Regions from separate parts of the Streptomyces sp. NPDC057697 genome, predicted to be linked through region 2. Evidence: riboswitches for the same ligand, from Rfam matches in the RefSeq annotation. Region 2 holds a riboswitch; each other region holds the start of a gene.
The links. Region 2 has a riboswitch for cobalamin ahead of ACFVFH_RS33560 (CoA-acylating methylmalonate-semialdehyde dehydrogenase). Riboswitches for the same ligand answer to the same signal wherever they lie in the genome.

Region 1: linked by a shared signal. The riboswitch ahead of metE (5-methyltetrahydropteroyltriglutamate--homocysteine S-methyltransferase) and the one ahead of ACFVFH_RS33560 (CoA-acylating methylmalonate-semialdehyde dehydrogenase) in region 2 are both predicted to bind cobalamin.
Region 3: linked by a shared signal. The riboswitch ahead of nrdI (class Ib ribonucleoside-diphosphate reductase assembly flavoprotein NrdI) and the one ahead of ACFVFH_RS33560 (CoA-acylating methylmalonate-semialdehyde dehydrogenase) in region 2 are both predicted to bind cobalamin.
Region 4: linked by a shared signal. The riboswitch ahead of ACFVFH_RS14080 (ABC transporter substrate-binding protein) and the one ahead of ACFVFH_RS33560 (CoA-acylating methylmalonate-semialdehyde dehydrogenase) in region 2 are both predicted to bind cobalamin.

The regions. Positions count from the first base shown of each region.
Region 1 is NZ_JBHVJA010000004.1:90,218-95,241, reverse strand. It holds gene ACFVFH_RS13635 (MFS transporter) at 1-529, shown strand, start outside; gene ACFVFH_RS13630 (aminoglycoside phosphotransferase family protein) at 675-1,616, shown strand; cobalamin riboswitch at 1,754-1,970, shown strand; gene metE (5-methyltetrahydropteroyltriglutamate--homocysteine S-methyltransferase) at 2,132-4,450, shown strand; gene ACFVFH_RS13620 (HAD hydrolase family protein) at 4,568-5,024, opposite strand, start outside.
Region 2 is NZ_JBHVJA010000020.1:50,134-55,157, forward strand. It holds gene ACFVFH_RS33550 (hypothetical protein) at 1-976, shown strand, start outside; gene ACFVFH_RS33555 (glutaredoxin domain-containing protein) at 1,632-2,084, opposite strand; cobalamin riboswitch at 2,278-2,468, shown strand; gene ACFVFH_RS33560 (CoA-acylating methylmalonate-semialdehyde dehydrogenase) at 2,864-4,363, shown strand; gene ACFVFH_RS33565 (acyl-CoA dehydrogenase family protein) at 4,360-5,024, shown strand, end outside.
Region 3 is NZ_JBHVJA010000012.1:84,509-89,532, reverse strand. It holds gene aceB (malate synthase A) at 1-1,174, shown strand, start outside; gene ACFVFH_RS27365 (3-hydroxybutyryl-CoA dehydrogenase) at 1,171-2,040, shown strand; cobalamin riboswitch at 2,342-2,565, shown strand; gene nrdI (class Ib ribonucleoside-diphosphate reductase assembly flavoprotein NrdI) at 2,736-3,167, shown strand; gene nrdE (class 1b ribonucleoside-diphosphate reductase subunit alpha) at 3,164-5,024, shown strand, end outside.
Region 4 is NZ_JBHVJA010000004.1:197,735-202,758, reverse strand. It holds gene ACFVFH_RS14085 (FecCD family ABC transporter permease) at 1-804, opposite strand, end outside; gene ACFVFH_RS14080 (ABC transporter substrate-binding protein) at 801-1,868, opposite strand; cobalamin riboswitch at 1,904-2,094, opposite strand; gene ACFVFH_RS14075 (beta-ketoacyl-[acyl-carrier-protein] synthase family protein) at 2,175-3,398, opposite strand; gene ACFVFH_RS14070 (acyl carrier protein) at 3,395-3,676, opposite strand; gene ACFVFH_RS14065 (acyl-CoA dehydrogenase) at 3,936-5,024, opposite strand, start outside.

The DNA.
Region 1 (5,024 bases), on a different contig from region 2:
CGCCAACTGGACCCACCAGGTCGCCCTGTACTCCGTCGTCTACTTCCTGCCCGGCATCATCGGCGGCTGGGGCGACCTCTCGCCGTTCACCATCGGCCTGCTGACCGGACTGCCCTGGCTCACCGCCGCCGTCGGTGCCGTACTGGTGCCGCCGCGCGCGACCACGCCCCGTCGGTCCCGCAACTTCGTGGTGACCGGGCTGCTGATGATGTTCACCGGCCTCGTCGTCGCCGCCGTCGCCGGTCCCGTGATCGCGCTGCTCGGCTTCTGCTTCACCGGCCTGGCGTTCTTCGTCGTGCAGCCCCTGCTGTTCAACTTCCCCGCCACCCGGCTCTCCGGCAAGACCCTCGCCGGCGGCCTGGCACTCCTCAACACCATCGGCATCACCGGCGGCTTCGTCGGCCCGTACATCATGGGATACGCCGAGGACGCCACCGGCAATCACCTGTCCGGCCTCTGGGTGTCCATCGTCCTGCTGGCCCTCGGCGCGCTGGCGGCCACCCGGCTGCGCTTCTCCCCGAAGTCCTGACGCGCACGGCTCTCGGCGCACACCGGGGCGCGGACCACCCCGGGACACCCCCTGCCGAACGGGGCGGTCCCGCGGGCCCGCGCCCCGGACCGGGTCCCGCCACGAACCGGAACAGCCGCGGGCCCGTCGGCTAACGTGGCTCCGCATGACCCACTCCGAGACCGAGATCACCGCGGAACTGGTCCGGGACCTGCTGCGCGACCAGCACCCCGACCTGGCCGATCGCCCCGTGCGGCTCGGCGCCCGCGGCTGGGACAACCAGCTGTGGCGGGTCGGCGACGACCTCGCCGTCCGACTGCCCTGGGCGACGCAGTCCGCGGACGCGCTGCTGCGCAAGGAACACCACTGGGTTCCCGCTCTCGCCCCGGGACTTCCGCTGCCGGTCCCCGTGCCCCAGCGCCTCGGGGAGCCCTCCGAACGGTTCCCGCGGCCCTGGACCGTCACCACCTGGGTGGCGGGAACCCCCGCCGACCGCGCCCCCGCCACGCGCGCCGCGGAGGCGGCCGACTCCCTGGCGGCGTTCCTGACCGCTCTGCACCGGCCCGCACCCGACGGGGCGCCGGCCGGCCGCGACCGCGGAGGACCGCTCGCCGACCATGCCGAAGAGTTCGCCCGGACCCTGGCCTCGGCCGCCGGGTCGGGGCTGGTCCCCGACCCGGACGCCGTCCGCGCCGTCTGGGACGACGCCGTCGCCGCGCCCGCCTGGACGGGGCCGGCCCTCTGGCTGCACGGCGATCTGCACCCGGCCAACGTCCTCACCTCGCACGGCACCTTCTGCGGCGTGATCGACTTCGGCGACCTCTGTGCGGGCGATCCGGCCTGCGATCTCGCCGCAGCCTGGCTCCTGCTGCCGGACGGCGCCGTCGACCGTTTCCACGACACCTACCGGCCCGCCGCGGACCCGGCGACGCTGCGCCGCGCGCGCGGCTGGGCGGTGGTGAAGGCCCTCGTCTGCATCCTCATCGGCGACGCGGGCGACCACGGCCGTCCGGGCGGCAAGCCCACCTGGGGCCCGCCCGGCCACGCCTCGCTGCGACGCCTCACCGCGACGGCCGGCCACTGCGGCTCCCCCGGCCCGACGCGGTAGCGGCCTGACCCGCCCGGCGGGCGTACGGCACCGGACGGCGTCCCGGTGGCGCCGAAGGCCCGTCCCGGACCGGTCCCCGTGTCTCACGTCACGTTCCGGAATGTGAGCAGTACCGCCCCGGGAGCGATCAGCCCTCTAGTCTGACCGGTGCAGCTGGTTCGCCCTGTCCGCCAGGCAGGCGCGTCGTAAGAGGGAACCCGGTGGAAATCCGGGACTGCCCCGCAGCGGTGAGCGGGAACGACCGCCGTCATACGCACTGGATCCACCGGATCCGGGAAGCGACGGCCAGTAGGTGTCTGCCCTCGGCAGACGTGCCCGCGAGTCCGAAGACCTGCCCGTTGCCCGCACACGAACCCTCGTGCGCGGATATCCCGGTGACCTCGTGGGCGGGTCGGCGTACATACCAGACGGAAGACCGCGCGACCGGCGTGCGGGGTGTCCGTCCGGTTCGTCATCCCTTCGCGCCCGTGTCCCGTCCCGGGATCTCAAGGAGTCATCTCGCGAAGGAGATTTCCGTGACCAGCAGGACCGCAGCCGCGGCAGCACGCGCCACCGTGTACGGCTACCCCCGCCAGGGCCCGAACCGGGAACTGAAGAAAGCCATCGAGGGGTACTGGAAGGGGCGGGTGACCGCCGACGCCCTCCGGGAGACGGCGGCCGACCTGCGCCGGGCCGGCTGGCGGCAACTGGCGGACGCCGGTGTCCACGAGGTGCCCACCGGCGACTTCTCCTACTACGACCACGTCCTGGACACCAGCGTCATGGTCGGCGCCGTCCCCCAGCGGCACCGTGAGGCCGCCGCCGCCGACGCCCTCGACGGCTACTTCGCGATGGCCCGCGGCACCCAGGACGTGGCGCCGCTGGAGATGACCAAGTGGTTCGACACCAACTACCACTACCTCGTCCCCGAACTCGGCCCGGACACCGTCTTCGCCACCGACTCCGCCAAGCAGGTCACCGAGCTGAAGGAGGCCCTCGCGCTCGGGCACGCCGCCCGGCCGGTGCTGGTCGGCCCGGTCACCTACCTCCTGCTCGCCAAGCCCGCCCCCGGAGTGGCGGCCGACTTCGAACCGCTGACGCTCCTGGACCGGCTGCTGCCCGTCTACGCGGAGGTGCTCGCCGACCTGCGTGCCGCGGGCGCGGAGTGGGTCCAGCTCGACGAGCCCGCGCTCGTCCAGGACCGCACCCCGGCCGAGCTGAACGCAGCCGCCCGCGCCTACCGTGAGCTCGGCGGCCTGACCGACCGGCCCAAGCTGCTCGTCGCCTCCTACTTCGACCGGCTCGGCCAGGCGCTCCCCGTCCTGGCGAAGGCCCCCGTCGACGGTCTGGCACTGGACTTCACCAACGCCGCCGCCGCCAACCTCGCGGACCTGGCCGCCGCCGGCGGGCTGCCCGGCAAGCGGCTCGTCGCGGGCGTGGTCGACGGCCGCAACATCTGGATCAACGACTACGAGAAGTCGCTGGCCACCCTCGCCACTCTCCTCGGCCTCGCCGACCGGGTCGACGTGTCCGCCTCCTGCTCCCTGCTCCACGTCCCGCTGGACACGGCGCCGGAACGGGACATCGACCCCCGGATCCTCCGCTGGCTGGCCTTCGCCCGGCAGAAGACCGAAGAGATCGTCACCCTCGCCAAGGGACTGGCCCAGGGCACCGGCGCGATCGCCGCGGAGATCGCCGCCAACCGGGCCGACCTCGCCTCGCGCGCGCACTCCCCCCTCACCCACGACCCCGCGGTACGCGCCAGGACCGCCGCCGTCACCGAGGCCGACGCCCGCCGCTCCCAGCCGTACACCGAGCGCGCCGTCGCCCAACGGGCCCATCTGAAGCTGCCGTTGCTGCCCACGACCACCATCGGCTCGTTCCCGCAGACCGATGAGCTGCGCACGGCCCGCGCCGACCTGCGCACGGGCCGGATCGACGCGGCGGGTTACGAGGAGCGGATCAGGGCCGAGATCGGCGAGGTCATCTCCTTCCAGGAGAAGACCGGTATCGACGTCCTGGTGCACGGCGAGCCCGAACGCAACGACATGGTCCAGTACTTCGCCGAGCAGCTCACCGGCTACCTCGCCACCCGGCACGGCTGGGTCCAGTCCTACGGCACCCGCTACGTCCGCCCGCCGATCCTGGCCGGGGACATCTCCCGCCCCGAGCCGATGACGGTGCGCTGGACCTCGTACGCCCAGTCGCTCACCGACCGGCCGGTCAAGGGCATGCTGACCGGGCCCGTCACCATGCTGGCCTGGTCCTTCGTCCGTGACGACCAGCCGCTCGGCGACACCGCCCGGCAGGTCGCCCTCGCGCTGCGCGACGAGGTCGGCGACCTGGAGGCCCGGGGCACCTCCGTCATCCAGGTCGACGAACCCGCGCTGCGCGAGACGCTGCCCCTGCGTGCCGCGGACCACGCCGCGTACCTGGACTGGGCCACCGAGTCGTTCCGGCTCACCACCAGCGGTGTCCGGCCGGACACCCAGATCCACACCCACATGTGCTACGCGGAGTTCGGCGACATCGTCCAGGCCATCGACGACCTCGACGCCGATGTCATCAGCCTGGAGGCCGCGCGCTCGCACATGCAGATCGCCCGTGAACTCGCCTCGCACGGCTACCCGCGCGAGGCGGGTCCCGGCGTGTACGACATCCACTCCCCGCGCGTGCCCGACGCGGCCGAGGCCGCCGCACTGCTCCGCAAGGGGCTGAAGGCCATTCCCGCCGAGCGGCTGTGGGTCAACCCCGACTGCGGTCTGAAGACCCGCGGCTGGTCCGAGACCAGGGCCTCGCTGGAGAACCTGGTCGCCGCGGCCCGCACGGTCCGCGGGGAGCTGTCCGGGTCCTGACGGGGCCGCCCGAAGGGCCGGGGTGCCGAGGGGCGTCCCGGCCCCGGCGCGACCGACCGGTGCGCGGCGGGGTTCCTTCTCCGCCGCGCACCGGTCGGTGCGGGTCGCCGCTCCTGGTCAGACCGGCACTTCGGCGGATTCGGCCGACTCGGCCAGCAGGAGGATCTCCGCCGCCACCGCCTCCGGTTCGGCGGCGACCGTGATGTGCGCGACCTCGTCCAGGCCCGGGTGCGTACCGACGCGCACGGACCTCTCCGCGTTCCGCAGGAGGTCGACGTCGTTGATGTCGTTGCCGAACGCGGCGTACTGCGTGATCCCCATCTCGCCGAGGGCTTCCCACTTCGTGGTCGAACCCGGCGCGAAGTCGATGATCGCCTCGTCGAGATGGTGATTGACCGTCATTCCCAGCCCCCGCCCGGCCTCGGCCAGCGCCGCCATGTCCGAGGCTCCGACGACGAGGAACTTCACGACCTCGGGCAGCTCGGCCATGTCCACCATGCTCGCGAGGCCGTCCTGGTCGACCCTGCTCCGGATCGGGTGGTCCGCGGGGCCGGTGTAGGCGTAGTCCCACGGC
Region 2 (5,024 bases):
GCAGACCGCCGAACCCGGCTACTTCGGCCCGTCCGCGAACTTCAACGGCACCGTCTTCGCGGCCCTCGCGCTCGGCGGCGCCCGTACCCAGGCGGGCGGCGTCCGGGTCCCGCAGGCGCTGACCAGCTCGATGGTCGCCCGCATCCGGGCCAACCAGCACGTCGACGGCGGCTGGACCTACAGCAAGGCCGAAGGCGACCCCGGCGCCCTCGGCTCCGCGAGCGACGTCGACATGACCGGCGCCTCGATGGCCGCCCTCTGCGTCTCGGGCGTACCCCGCACCGACGCGGACGTCGTGCGGGCCAAGAACTTCCTCAAGGGCAAACTGGTCGCCACCACTGGCGCGTTCAACTCCCTCTACGGGGTCAACACCAGCTCCAACGGCTGGGGCGTGGCCGGTCTGAACGCCTGCGGGATCGACCCGCAGACCGGTGACTTCCTCACCGTCAACGGCAACACGCCGGTCGACTTCCTGATCGCCAACCAGTACAACCCGGGAGGCGGCTTCAAGTACCAGCCGTCCGACACCGCGCCGTCCGCCTACTCCTCGATCGACGCGCTGCGCGGGGTCGTCGGCGGCGGCTTCACGGCCGCCCCGCCGGTCCCGGTCACCCCCGGCGCCCCGCAGTGGGTCGGCCAGTCCTCCTTCGCCTCGGGCACCGCCACCGAGCTGGCGCTGACCGTCGACGACGGCACCGGCAGCCTCAAGGTGTGCTCGGTGGCCCTCACCCCGACCGGTACGACCACGACCCTCGGCGACGTCCTGGCCGCCGCGACGAGCGCCGCCACCCCGTCGGGCTGCGTCACGGCCGTGACCCCCTCGTCGGGCACGGGCGCCGTCACCGCGGTCAACGGCAAGGCCAACAGCGGCTCCAGCACCTGGAAGGTCAGCGTCGACGGCTCCGCGTTCGCGGGCGCCCTCCGCGAGAAGGTGATCAAGGTGGGCGACACCATCGCCCTGCGTCTGGGGGCCTGAGCCGCGGCGGCGGGGCCCGCCGCGCGTCCCCTCCCCCGGCCGCTCCCGAGCGCTCCGCTCCGGGACGGCCGGGGGAGGGCGCGCTGCTCACGCCGGGCCGTCCCGGCCGCACCGCCTCGCGGACGGTTGCGGGATGCGGGATGCGGGATGCGGGATGCGGGATGCGGGGCCGGGGCCCCGGTCGTCCGGTCGCGGTGGCTGCCCCGGTGGCGCGCCGCGACACCGGGGGCCGGGGTCGGGGCGGCGGGCCTCGCGGGGCATTCCGCGGCGCCCGGTGCGCTCCGGCCCGGTGGTGCGGATCGTGGTGTCGGGGTGCGGCGGGCGACGGTGTGTGCGGCGGGCGTTCCGGAGGTCCTTGGCCCTGCCGGAGGCGTATATGTGACGTAACGTCAACTGCCGCCGTATCGCAAGCCCATGGTGACGTCCTCCCGCGCGGACCGGGTGGGTTCGAGCGGCATCGCACCGGCCGCCCGGCCCCCGGTGCTGCCGCACTCCGGCACCGTCCGCGCGTTCCTCCGTGTCCGCGTGCTCCCGGCCTGCGTGCTCCCGATCCGCAAGTCCCCGCGCGCTCCCTCCCGATCCGCACGTCCCCGCACGTCCCCGATCCGTACGTCCCCGATCCGCGCGCTCCCGGCCCGAGGCGTCGCAGGTTCCGTCACCCGGTCGGTGACCCGGGCGTGCGGGAGAGCTGCCGGCGCACCCACGCGGGATCGGGGTTGGTGTACGGCCGGCCCGCCACGACGACGGTCGGCACGGTCTCGTTGCCGTCGTTGGCCGCCCGCACCGTCGCGGCTCCCTCCGGATCGCGCCAGATGTCGACCCAGAGCGCCCGGCGGGCACGCAGGCCCAGCCGGACGCGCAGGCGCAGGCAGTACGCGCAGCCGGGCCGCCAGTAGACGACCGGCCGTCCGTCGGCCGCGCTGCGGCGTCGTGCCTCCGGCGCGCCGATCGACCTCGGGAAGAACAGGGGCGAGTTCACGGCCGCGAGCAGCACGAAGACGGTCAGTACGGCAACGGCCGTGCCGGGGTTCCCACCGGCGAGCGACCCCGCCGCGAGGGCCGAACCGCAGAGCACCATCAGCATCGGCAGGATCCAGGCGCGTGTCATGAGGCCGAAGGCTATCGATGGGCCGGAGGCGCTCCAACTCCACCTGGAGCACGACGATCCCGCCGACAGCCGCCCCGTGATCCGCCGGGAGATGCCCCGTGCGCCGGCGCGGATGCCGGGGAGCCGGGGAGGGCCGGGCCGGTGTGGCCGGTCGTCGACGCGGCCGGATGCGGGGGTGGACTTACTAGGACGTCCAACTATATGTTCGTGGGGTAGGTCCGCGGTGCAGGGAAGCCGGTGTGAATCCGGCACGGTCCCGCCACTGTGACCGGGGAGCGTGCGCCTCAGCAGGACAAGGCCACTGACGGGGAGACCCGTCGGGAAGGCCGGGGCGCGTGCGTCGATCCGGGAGTCAGGATACCGGCCGCGGGTTGTTCCGTGTTGTCCACGAGGATGGAGCAGACACTCATGGCACCGGTCCGTACCCATGGCCCAGGTGATCCGGCGAAGCGCGTGCGGCTCGTGCCGCACGGCCACACGCGGGTCCCGTCACGCGGCTGAGGACTGCCCCGTAATCCCTGGCATGCGCGCGACGACAGCCACGGCACCCCGCCGTGCCGTCGGAACGTCCGCGTGCGCCCGGCACCCCGGGCGCCCCTCCGCTCCGCGGCGCACCGCGTCCGCCGCCGCGCGCTGACCCACCAGGGATTACGGGACAGCCCTCGGTCCTCGACGGCTCCCCCCGCACGACCCACGGCAGGACCCGCGTGTGCCGCCCCCGGCGCGTACGCCGCCCCGCCGTGCCTTCCCCGGATCCCACCTGACGAGAGCAGGCTCCCATGGTCCGTGAACTGACCCACTTCATCGGCGGCAAGCGCACCGCCGGAACGTCCGGCAACTTCGCCGACGTGCACGACCCCAACACCGGCGCCGTCCAGGCGCGGGTCCCCCTGGCCGACGGGCAGGAAGTGCGGGCGGCGATCGCCGACGCCGCCGCCGCGCAGGCCGAATGGGCCGACCGGAACCCGCAGCGACGCGCCCGGGTCCTGCTGCGCTTCCTCCAACTGGTCGAGGACGAGCGGGACGACCTCGCCCGCCTGCTCTCGGCCGAACACGGCAAGACGGTGTCCGACGCCCACGGGGACATCCAACGCGGCCTGGAGGTCGTCGAGTTCGCCGCCGGGATTCCGCACCTGCTCAAGGGCGATTTCACCGACAGCGCCGGAACCGGCATCGATGTGCACTCGCTGCGCGCCCCGCTCGGCGTGATCGCCGGCATCACCCCGTTCAACTTCCCCGCGATGATCCCGCTGTGGCAGGCCGCCCCGGCGCTGGCCTGCGGAAACTCCTTCATCCTCAAGCCCTCGGAGCGCGACCCCTCGGTACCGCTGCGGCTCGCCGAACTCTTCCTGGAGGCCGGACTGCCGCCCGGCGTCCTCAATGTCGTCAACGGCGACCGGGAGGCGGTCGACGTCCTGCTGGAGGACCCACGGGTGCGGGCGCTCGGCTTCGTGGGGTCCACCCAGGTCGCGGCGCACGTCTACGCCACCGCCGCCGCGCACGGCAAGCGGGCGCAGTGCTTCGGCGGCGCCAAGAACCACATGATCGTGATGCCGGACGCCGACCTCGACCAGGCCGTCGACGCCCTCGTCGGCGCGGGGTACGGATCCGCGGGCGAACGCTGCATGGCGATCTCGGTGGCCGTCCCGGTGGGGGAGGAGACCGCCGACGCGCTCGTCGCCGCGCTCCGGGACCGGATCGCCACGCTCCGGATCGGCCGCTCGGACGACCCGGACGCCGACTTCGGCCCGCTGGTCGGCCGGGACGCCCTCGAACGCGTCCGCCGCCTTGTCGCCACCGGAGTGGAGGAGGGCGCCGAACTCGTCGTCGACGGGCGCGACTTCACCCTTCCGGGGCACGAGAACGGGTTCTTCGCCGGAGCCACCCTCTTCGACCGGGTCACCCCCGCCATGCGGATCTACCAGGAGGAGATCTTCGGGCCCGTCCTGTCCGTCGTCCGCGCGGCCGACTACGAGGAGGCGCTGCGGCTGCCCAGCGAGCACCCGTACGGCAACGGGGTCGCGATCTTCACCCGCGACGGGGACACCGCCCGCGACTTCACCCGGCGGGTCGACACCGGCATGGTCGGCGTCAACGTACCCATCCCGGTGCCGGTCGCCTACCACACCTTCGGCGGCTGGAAGCGCTCCGGATTCGGCGACCTCAACCAGCACGGCCCGGACGCGATCCGGTTCTGCACCCGCACCAAGACCGTGACCTCCCGCTGGCCCTCCGGGGTCAAGGAGGGCGCGAGCTTCACCATCCCGACGATGGGCTGAGCGCCGTGACCACCACCACCTCGCTCACCAAGGACCAACTCGCCCTGGCCGAGGTCACCCTCGACTTCGCCCAGGAACACCTCGCCCCGCACGCCGTCGCCTGGGACCAGGACAAACACTTCCCCCTGGACGTCCTGCGCAGGGCCGCGGGACTCGGCCTCGCGGGCGTCTACGTCCGAGAGGAACACGGCGGCTCCGCCCTCACCCGGACCGACGGAGCCCTGGTCTTCGAGGTCCTCGCCACCGGCTGCCCCTCCATCGCCGGTTACCTCTCCATCCACAACATGGTCGCCTGGATGATCGACCGGTACGGGGACGACGGCCAGCGCGCCCGCCGGCTGCCCGCCCTCTGCACCGCCGAGACTCTGGGCAGCTACTGCCTGACCGAACCCGCGGCGGGCTCCGACGCCGCCGCCCTGCGCACCCGGGCCGTCCGGGACGGGGACCACTACGTGCTCACCGGGGTGAAGCAGTTCATCTCCGGGGCCGGCGCCGCCGACGTGTACGTCGTCATGGCGCGCACCGGCGGCGAGGGACCCGGCGGGATCTCGGCCTTCGTCGTCGAACGGAACGACCCCGGGCTCTCCTTCGGGCCGAACGAACGCAAGATGGGGTGGAACGCGCAGCCCACCCGGCAGGTCGTCCTGGACGGCGTACGCGT
Region 3 (5,024 bases), on a different contig from region 2:
CGAGGGACGTATCGGCTTCGCCGCGCAGGAGGGCCAGGGGTCCCGGCTCGGCGGACGACCCGCCACGGTCATGGTGCGGCCCCGGGGCTGGCACCTGGACGAGGAGCACCTGGAGTTCGACGGCCGCCCCGTCCCCGCCGCGCTCGTGGACTTCGGCCTCTGCTTCTTCCACTGCGCCCAGCGGCAGATCGATGCCGGGCGCGGCCCGTACTTCTATCTCCCCAAGCTGGAGAACCGGTACGAGGCCCGGCTGTGGAACGATGTCTTCCTCCTCGCCCAGGAACTGCTCGGCATCCCCCGTGGCACCGTCCGTGCCACGGTTCTGATCGAGACGATCACGGCCGCGTTCGAGATGGAGGAGATCCTCTACGAACTGCGGGAGCACAGCGCGGGGTTGAACGCGGGCCGCTGGGACTACCTGTTCAGCCTGATCAAGACGTTCGGCCACCGGTCCGACTTCCTCCTTCCCGACCGTGCCCGGGTCACGGCGGCCACCCCCTTCCTGCGGGCCTGCACCGACCTCCTCGTCCGTACCTGTCATCGGCGTGGCGCGCACGCCATCGGCGGGATGGCCGCCCAGGTGCCTGGCGAGGGCCCGGCCGCCGAAGAGGCCGTCCTGGCCAAGGTCCGCCTGGACAAGGAGCGGGAGGCCGAGGACGGCTTCGACGGCTCCTGGGTCGCCCACCCCGCCCTCGTTCCCGTCTGCCGCGCGGCCTTCGACGGAGTCCTCGGTGGGCGGCCCCACCAGCACGACCGTACCCGCGACGACGTCGAGGCCGGCCCGGCCGACCTGCTGTCCGTGCGCCGGATCAGCGGACCGCCCACCTCGGAAGGGGTGCGCACCAACATCTCCGTCATCCTGCGGTACTACGCCGCCTGGCTGCGCGGGCAGGGAACGGTCACCATCGACGGCCTGGTGGAGGACGCCGCCACGGCCGAGATCGCCCGAGTGCAGATCTGGCAGTGGCTGCGGCACCGCGTGGTCGACCGGGAGACCGTCGGGGTGCTGCTCGACGACGAGGTCGCGGCGCTCGGCGCCGAGTACCCGTGGGCGCCCGTGGACGACATCCGCGCACTCTTCGAACGGACGGCCATGACAGGCGAGTTGCCACAGTTCTTCACCCCGGACGCCTACAGCCGCCACCTCGTGCGCCGGACGGAGGTGCGGGCATGAGCGCGGGCATCGCACGCGTCGGCGTGGTCGGTGGCGGGCAGATGGGCGCCGGGATCGCCGAGGTGTGCGCGCGGGCCGGACTGGACACCGTGGTCTGCGAGGTGGACGCGGTGGCCGCCCGCACGGCACGGGACCGGATGGCCGCGTCCCTCGAACGGGCGGTCCGGCGCGGAAGACTGGAACGGGAGGCGGCCCGGGACGCGCTCGCCCGGACGGTGTTCACCGGCGGCCTGGACGTTCTCGCCGACCGGCAGCTCGTCATCGAGGCGGTCGTCGAGAACGCGGATGCCAAGACCGAGGTCTTCGCCGCCCTCGACAAGATTGCCGAGGACCCCGCTGCCATCCTCGCCACCAACACCTCCTCGCTGCCGATCATGCGGCTGGGCATGGCGACCGGCCGCGCGGACCGGGTCGTGGGGCTGCACTTCTTCAATCCCGTCCCGGTCCTGCCACTGGTCGAGGTGGTCCCCTCGCTGCACACCTCGGCCGCGACGACCGCCACGATCGAGGCCTTCGCCACCAGCGCACTCGAAAAGACGGTCATCCGCTCCCAGGACCGGGCGGGCTTCGTCGTCAACGCCCTGCTCATCCCCTATCTGCTCTCCGCCGTGCGGATGGCGGAGTCCGGATTCGCCTCGGCCGCCGACATCGACGCGGGCATGGAGCACGGCTGCGCCCATCCCATGGGCCCGCTGAAGCTGGCGGACCTGATCGGCCTGGACACCGTCGTCTCCATCGCGGAGTCGCTGTACGAGGAGTTCCGCGAGCCCCTCCACGCGCCGCCGCCACTGCTCCGGCGGATGGTGGAGGCGGGTCTGCTGGGCCGGAAGACCGGCCGGGGGTTCCACACCTACGACCAGGGCTGAGGGGCCCGCACCCGCCACGGGGGCCGGCGGGCCCTCGCGGCCGTGCCGGGCGAGGGGCGTGAAGCGCGAGTACGGCGCTTCGCGCCCCTCGCCGTGATTCCGCGCCGCCCCTCATCCCGCCTCGCCGCTCCTCGTCCTGCCGCGCTCCGCCCCGCGTCCGCCGTGCGCGTGCCGTCGTCGGGGCGGAATGTCCCGCGAGCAGGCGGCACCGCCCCCGTCGACCGAAGCAGGACTTAGGTATACCTAACTTTCGCCAGCGACACAACATCTGGGGTGTGCGCGCACACGGCCATCCAGATGTAGTGTTGGCGGTGCTGGTGGTTCGCCGGGCACTGCTGTGCTCGGCGTCGCAAGAGGGAACCCGGTGAAAGACCGGGACTGCCCCGCAGCGGTGAGCGGGAACGACCGCCGTCATACGCACTGGGCCCGACACATCGGGCCCGGGAAGCGACGGCCAGTAGGAGTCTCGAACGACACGAGACGCGCCCGTGAGTCCGAAGACCTGCCACCGGTGCGCACACCGGACAGCGGTGCGCGCGCTCCGAGGCCCCGAGGGAGGGCCGGGTGGCATACGCACGGCCCCGGGTGAGGCGTACCGTTCCACGGCCCCCCGGTCCCCAGCCGTACGCGCCGCACCGCTCCTCCCTCCCGGTCCTCGGGCAGAGACGGGAACGAGCGAGAGGAGACGGCGACCCATGAGCGAACTCGTTTATTTCTCCAGCGTCTCGGAGAACACCAGACGCTTCGTGGAGAAGCTGGACCTGCCGGCCACACGCATCCCCCTGCGTCCGCGCCACGAGGGCACGCCGCAGGTGACCGAACCGTATGTGCTGATCACACCGACCTACGGCGGCGGTGAACGAGCCGGCGCGGTCCCCAGACAGGTGATCCGCTTTCTGAACGTCGAGGCCAACCGGGCGCTGCTGTGCGGGGTCATCGCCTCCGGCAACACCAACTTCGGCGCCGACTACTGCCTGGCCGGCCGGGTGATCTCGGCGAAGTGCCGGGTCCCGGAGCTGTACCGATTCGAACTGCTGGGCACGGAACGAGATGTCCGCGCCGTACGGGAAGGGCTGCGGGAATTTTGGACACGACACTCATCGACGACGGAGCGACAGGCAGCATGAACACCTTCACCACGCCGGTCACGGCCCCCGCGGCCCCGCGCGAGCCGATCGGCACGCGCAAGGACTACCACGCGCTGAACGCCATGCTGAACATCTACGACTGCGACGGCGCGATCCAGTTCGACAAGGACCGCGAGGCCGTCCGTCAGTACTTCCTCCAGCACGTCGATCCCCACACGGTGGTGTTCGACTCGCTCAAGGAGAAGATCGACCACCTCATCGAGAACGACTACTACGAACGGGAGCCGATCCGGCGCTACCGGTGGGAGTTCGTGGAGGAGGCGTACCGGCAGGCGTACGCCCACGAGCACCGCTTCCGCACCTTCCTCGGCGCGTTCAAGTACTACACGTCGTACACCCTCAAGACCTTCGACGGCTCCCGCTACCTGGAGCGGTACGAGGACCGGGTCGTCGCGACCGCGCTGTTCCTCGGCGCGGGGGACGAGGCCCTGGCCTCCCGGCTGGTGGACGAGATGATGACCGGCCGCTTCCAGCCCGCCACCCCGACCTTCCTCAACGCGGGCAAGGCCCAGCGCGGCGAGCTGGTCTCCTGCTTCCTCCTGCGGGTCGAGGACAACCTGGAGTCCATCGGCCGCGGCGTCAACTCCGCCCTCCAGCTCTCCAAGCGGGGCGGCGGAGTGGCCCTGCTGCTGACGAACCTGCGCGAGCAGGGCGCGCCGATCAAGAAGATCGAGAACCAGTCGTCCGGTGTCGTTCCCGTGATGAAGCTCCTGGAGGACTCCTTCTCCTACGCCAACCAGCTCGGTGCGCGGCAGGGCGCGGGCGCGGTCTATCTGCACGCGCACCACCCGGACATCATGCGGTTCCTGGACACCAAGCGGGAGAACGCGGACGAGAAGATCCGGATCAAGACCCTCTCGCTCGGTGTCGTCGTCCCGGACATCACCTTCGAACTCGCCAAGCGCAACGAGGACATGCACCTGTTCTCGCCGTACGACGTCGAGCGGGAGTACGGCAGGCCGCTGGCCGATCTGTCGGTGAGCGAGCACTACGACGAGATGGTCGCCAATCCGCGCATCCGCACGACCAGGCTCGGCGCCCGCGAGTTCTTCAAGACGATCGCGGAGCTGCAGTTCGAGTCCGGCTACCCGTACCTGCTGTTCGAGGACACGGTGAACCGGGCCAACCCGGTGCCCGGCTGGATCAACATGTCCAACCTGTGCTCGGAGATCCTCCAGGTCAACACAGCCAGCACGTACGACGCCTCGCTCGGTTACGAGAAGGTCGGCCGGGACATCTCCTGCAACCTGGGGTCGCTCAACATCGCCGCCGCCATGGCCTCTCCGGACCTCGGCGCCACCGTCGAGACGGCGGTGCGCGGCCTGACGTCCGTCTCCGACCAGTCGAACATCGACGCCGTGCCGTCCGTGGCGCATGGCAACGACCTCTCCCACTCCATCGGCCTCGGCCAGATGAACCTGCACGGCTACCTCGCCTCGCAGCGCATCCACTACGGGAGCGAGGAGGGTGTCGACTTCACGAACATGTACTTCTACGCGGTCGCCTTCCACGCCCTGCACGCCTCCAACCGCATCGCGATCGAACGCGGCACCGCCTTCGACGGCTTCGAGAAGACCGCGTACGCCGACGGCTCCTACTTCGACAAGTACACCGAGCAGGTGTGGGAGCCGGCCACCGAGCGGGTGCGGAAGCTGTTCGCCGACGCGGGGACCCACCTGCCCACCCAGGACGACTGGCGTGAACTGAAGCGGTCCGTGCGGGAGCACGGCATCTACAACCAGTACCTCCAGGCCGTGCCGCCCACCGGGTCCATCAGCTACATCAACGACTCGACCCCCTCCATCCACCCGATCGCCTCCAAGGTGGAGATCCGCA
Region 4 (5,024 bases), on a different contig from region 2:
GATCCGGGTGCGCCCGACGTGCACGCCGAGCGCGGCGGCGGCGTCCTGCCCGAACGCGAAGGCGTCGAGGGTACGGGCGTGGCCCAGACAGACCAGCAGCGTCACGACGAGCACGGCGGCGCAGATCCAGACATCGGTCCAGCCGACGCCGCTGAGCGAGCCGAGCAGCCAGAACAGCACGCCACGCGTCTGCTCGGCGTCGGCGGAGGTCATCACGACGAAGGAGGTGAGCGCGGAGAACAGCTGCATGGCCGCGACACCGGAGAGCACGACCCGGTCTGTCGTGCCGCCCAGGGTGTGGCTGAGCAGCAGCACGAGGGCGAACGAGCACAGCGCCCCGGCGAACGCGCCGGTCGAGACCGACACCGCTCCCCCGCCGACGCCGAGGACGACGACCACGACCGCGCCGGTGGACGCCCCGGAGGAGACACCGAGGACGAACGGGTCGGCGAGCGGGTTGCGCAGCAGGGACTGCATGACCGTGCCGCACACCGCGAGCCCGGCACCGCACACGGCGGCGAGCAGGGTGCGGGGCATGCGCAGGTTCCAGATGATCCCGTCCCTGATCGGGGAGAGCCCGGAGCGGCCCAGGCCGAGATGAGAGGCGACCGCGGACCAGACGTCGGCCACCGATATCCGGGCGGGGCCGATGGTGACGGCGACCGCGACGGAGAGCACCAGCAGCGCGATGCCACCGGCCCACAGCGCCCCGCCGCGCAGTCGCCGTCCGGCGCCCGCTGTGCGGACGGGGCTGCCGGGAAGGGGCGGCCCGGCCACCGCCGTGGCCCGTTCGGTCGCCGTCATCCGGCGAGCCCGAAGCGGCGCAGCCCGGCGGCGACGCGTTCGACGCCCTCGACCGTCCGGATGGTCGGGTTCATGGCCTGGCCGCTCAGCAGGATGTACCGCTTGTGCCGGACGGCGTCCATGTTCCTGGTGACGGGGTTGGACTCCAGGAACTCGATCTTCTTGGCGGCGCTCTCCGCGGTCTGGGCCTTGCGGGAGAGATCGCCGATGACCAGCGCGTCGGGGTTGCGGTCGGCCACCGTCTCCCAGCTGATCTGGGGCCATTCCTCGTGGGTGTCGTCGAAGACGTTCTTCGCGCCGAGTTCTTTGGTGATGATCCCGGGTGCTCCGCAGCAGCCGGCCAGGTACGGGGCCTTGGAGTCGGAGAACCAGTACAGGCGACTCGTCCCGGAAGCGTCGATGCCCTCGGCAGCCTTCTTCACCCGGGCCCGCAGCCCTGCGACGAGCGCGTCGCCACGTTCCGGCACGCCGAACACCTCGGCGAGTTCGTGCACCTCCTGGTAGACGCCGTCCATGGTCAGGGGTGCGGTCCGGGCGCCGTCGCCACCGCCGCTGTTGTCCTTGCCGGTGCAGTCGGCGGGCGAGACGTAGGTGGGGACGCCGAGTGCCTCGAACTGTTCGCGCGGTGCGACGCCGCCCTTGGCGAGCGTGGACGCGAACGACGCGCTGATGAAGTCGGGCTCCTGGTCGAGGACCTTCTCCGACGACGGCCGGTTGTCCGAGATCCTGGGCACCCCGGCGTTGGCCTTCTCCAGGCCCTTCATCACCGGGTCGGACCAGGTCGCGGTGGCGGCCATCCTGTCGGCGAGGCCGAGGGAGAGCAGGATCTCCGTCGATCCCTGGTCCACCGACACGGCGTGCCGGGGCGCGGCGTCGACGGTGACGGTGCGCCCGCAGTTCTTCAGCGTCACCGGGTATCCGTCGGTGCGGCCGCGCTTCGCGGCCGACTCGTCGGTTCCGCCTCCGCAGGCGGTCAGCAGGACGATTCCCGCCGAGAGCAGGGCCATGGTGCGGACGGGGCTGGCTATGGACGGCACGGGGTCCCTCTGCGTCTGAGGGCTCATACGCGGAGCCCGCTGTACGGAATGCCGTGGCCCGGTGCCGGGTCGCGGCCGCCAGCAGGTCTTCGGACTCGGGTTCCTTCGGACGGGACGCCTTCCCAGGACACCCGAGGGTGGTCCCAGTGGCCTTGGCCCCGCCCGTCCCCCTCACCGCTGCGCGTCAGTTCCGGTTTCGCACCGGATTCCCTGACCCCTTACGTGGAGTTCGACTGGCTCCGGCAAGCTATCACGGGCTTCTGCCCAGCTCATGAGGGGTGTGGCCGGTGGTACGCCGGGCTGTGTTCCCCGTCGCACCACCTGGCCGGATGCCTACGGACGCTGAAGAGCGATCACGGCGTTGTGTCCGCCGAAGCCGAAGGAATGGCTGACGGCGCGCCGGATGGGCTGCCGCAGCGGTTGTTTGGTGACGCAGTCGATGTCGAACTCGGGCGCCGGGGCGTCCAGGTTGGCGATCGGTGGTACGACTCCGCGCTGGAGGGTGAGGACGGTGAGCCCGGCCTCGATCGCTCCGGCCGCCCCCATGCAGTGGCCCAGCACGCCCTTGGGAGCGGTGACGGGCGGTCGGTGCGGGTAGACCCGGGCGATGAGGGCGGCCTCGGTGGCGTCGTTGACCGGGGTCGCCGTGCCGTGCGCGTTGACGTGCTCGACGTCCTCGGCCGCCCAGCCCGCGTCGCGCAGCGCGGCCTCCACCGCGGCCTGGGCGACCGCGCCGGAGGGGTGCGGGCTGATGGGGTGGTGGGCGTCGGTGGTGGCGCCGGTACCGGCGAGCAGTGCCCGTGGTGCCGCGCCCCTGGCCTGGGCGTCGTCCGCCCGCTCCAGCACCATGACGGCCGCGCCCTCGCCCATGACGAGACCGGCCCGGTCGGCCGCGAAGGGCCGGCACAGCCCGGCCGGGTCGCCGTCCGCGCGGGCCCCGGCCCCGGATCTGGCGAATCCGGCCATGGCGACCGGGTAGACGATCGACTCGGTGGCCCCGGCGATCGCGATGTCGCACTGCCCGGTGACCAGGAGGTCACGGGCGACGGACAGCGCGGTGGCCCCGGACGAACAGGCGGTGCACGGGGCCATGCTGGGTCCGGTGGCCCGCAGCTGGATCGCGATCTCGGCGGCGGGCATGTTCGGAATGGTGAGCAGGATGCCCGAGGGCGAGGTGGCCCCGGCTCCGAGCCGGTCGAACACGATGGCCTGCTCGGTCAGCGAGGCGGAGCCCCCGCTACTGGTGCCGACGACCACGGCGACCCGGGGCCCTTCCCACCGGGCCGGGTCGAGCCCGGCGTCGGCGACCGCCTCCCGGGCGGCGAGCACGGCGAGCTTCACGTACTTCCCCATCCGGAAGGACGCCCGGCCGCCGATCGCCGCGTCCAGGTCGATGCCGTCGACCACGCAGGCGAAGTCGATCGCGCACCCTTCGAGCTCGGCGACGGTACGGGCCGGTGACACGCCCGCGCACACGCCGGCCCAGGTGGACTCGGTGTCATTGCCGACCGGTGTGATCATGCCCAGGCCGGTGACGGCGATGGCCGGCCTGTTCATCGGGCGTTGCTCATCACTGCCGCGCCGCCCACCCGCCGCGCCCCGCCGTGGGCCGCCGCGTGGATGAACCGCGAGATGTCGGCCAGGGTGGCGTCCTTGGCGAGCTGGTCGAAGTCCCGGTCGCCGCCGGCCGTCTCCCGGATCAGAACGGCGAACTCGGCGACGGCGAGGGAATCCATCTCCAGGCTGTCCATGGTGGAACCCGGGTGGATCTCGCCGACAGGCACTTTGAAGGTGTGTGTCAGAACCTCGGTGATCTTGGGATGAATCGTACTCATGAGCCTTCTCTCCATCGTTCGGGCCGGCTGCCGGGCCGATGGGGACACCGTCCCGACGCCGAATCAACTGGGTGGAGTGCCTCCAGTTACGCCTTGTGCCGAACCGATTCGGCAGTGTCTTCTCCGCGCTCCCCGCACCACCGCGCCAGGACGGACGCCGTACCCCAGTAGGCCAGCAGGACCACGCGGACTCCGAGAGCTCCGGCGGCCTCCCTGACCCGGCACCCCCGGACAGCTGTTCCCTTTCTCGTCATGGCTCTCACCGCTCGTCCCGCACCGCGACCGGGCCCGCGTCGCCGTGCCAGGGTGCTTCCGGATCGTCGTAGGCGTCCACGTAGTCGGAACGGGCGATGGGCCAGTCGGCGAGGACTTCCGGCGGCAGCGCGAAGGACTCGACGAGGCCGGGCAGACGGGGGGCGACCACGGCGATGAGCTGCTCCACCAGACCCGGCAGTTCCTCGACCTGGTCGGCGGTCAGCAGGCCCGCGGCCAGCAGGTCTCCGCCGCCGCGGGCGATCCGGTCGAGCGCGAAGAGCCGTCGCAGCTCGTCGAGGCGTTCGCGGGCCGGTCCGTCGGGCAGCGCGGTCACCGCTTCCGCGTACGCCTCGGCCGCCTGCCGCTGGGCGTGGGCCTCGACCCCGCGCAGGGCGGGTCCGGACGCCGCGTTCCACCGCGCCAGCGGGTCGCCGTGGGGGGCCAGGCCCATCCGCTCCCGGGCCCGGTCGAACCAGATCCGCTCCAGCTCCGCGAGCAGCCTCCGGTGGAATTCCGGGTCGTCGAGTGCGCCGGGCCCGGCTCCGGGGGCAGCCCGCGGACCGGCCGGTGCGGCGGAGAAGAGCATCTCCGCGGCGGCCTTGGCGTGGATGGCGAGGTTGTCGCCCTCCGCGGTGATGGCGCCCTCCACCCCGGTGACCAGCTCGCTCATGCCGTTGTGTTCCAGGAGCGCCTGGGCCCCGCAGCGTTCGCGGCACTCGACGATCACGGTCCTGGCCTGCCAGGTGATCCACCCCTTGGCGACGGCGACCAGCCGCTCCGCCTCCGCCGGCTGCTCGCCCCCCGCCCAGCGGTCCAGGGCCCTGCGGTGCAGCAGGCTCATCGCGAAGACGGTGGCCATGGCGGTGGCGAGCGGACCGTGGTGGCTGCGGTGGGCGATCACCGGGACCTGCCGCGAGCCCCGGGGGCCCGAGATGTAGCGGTGGCCGCCGTAGCGGACGGCGACGGCGAGCGTCGCGCGCGCGCAGCCGACCGCGCAGGCGGTCATCGAGATCTTCCCGGAGGTGACGCGCCCGATCGACGCGAGGAAGCGGCGCCTGCGGTTGTCGATGGCGCTGCTGAACTGCCCGTCCGC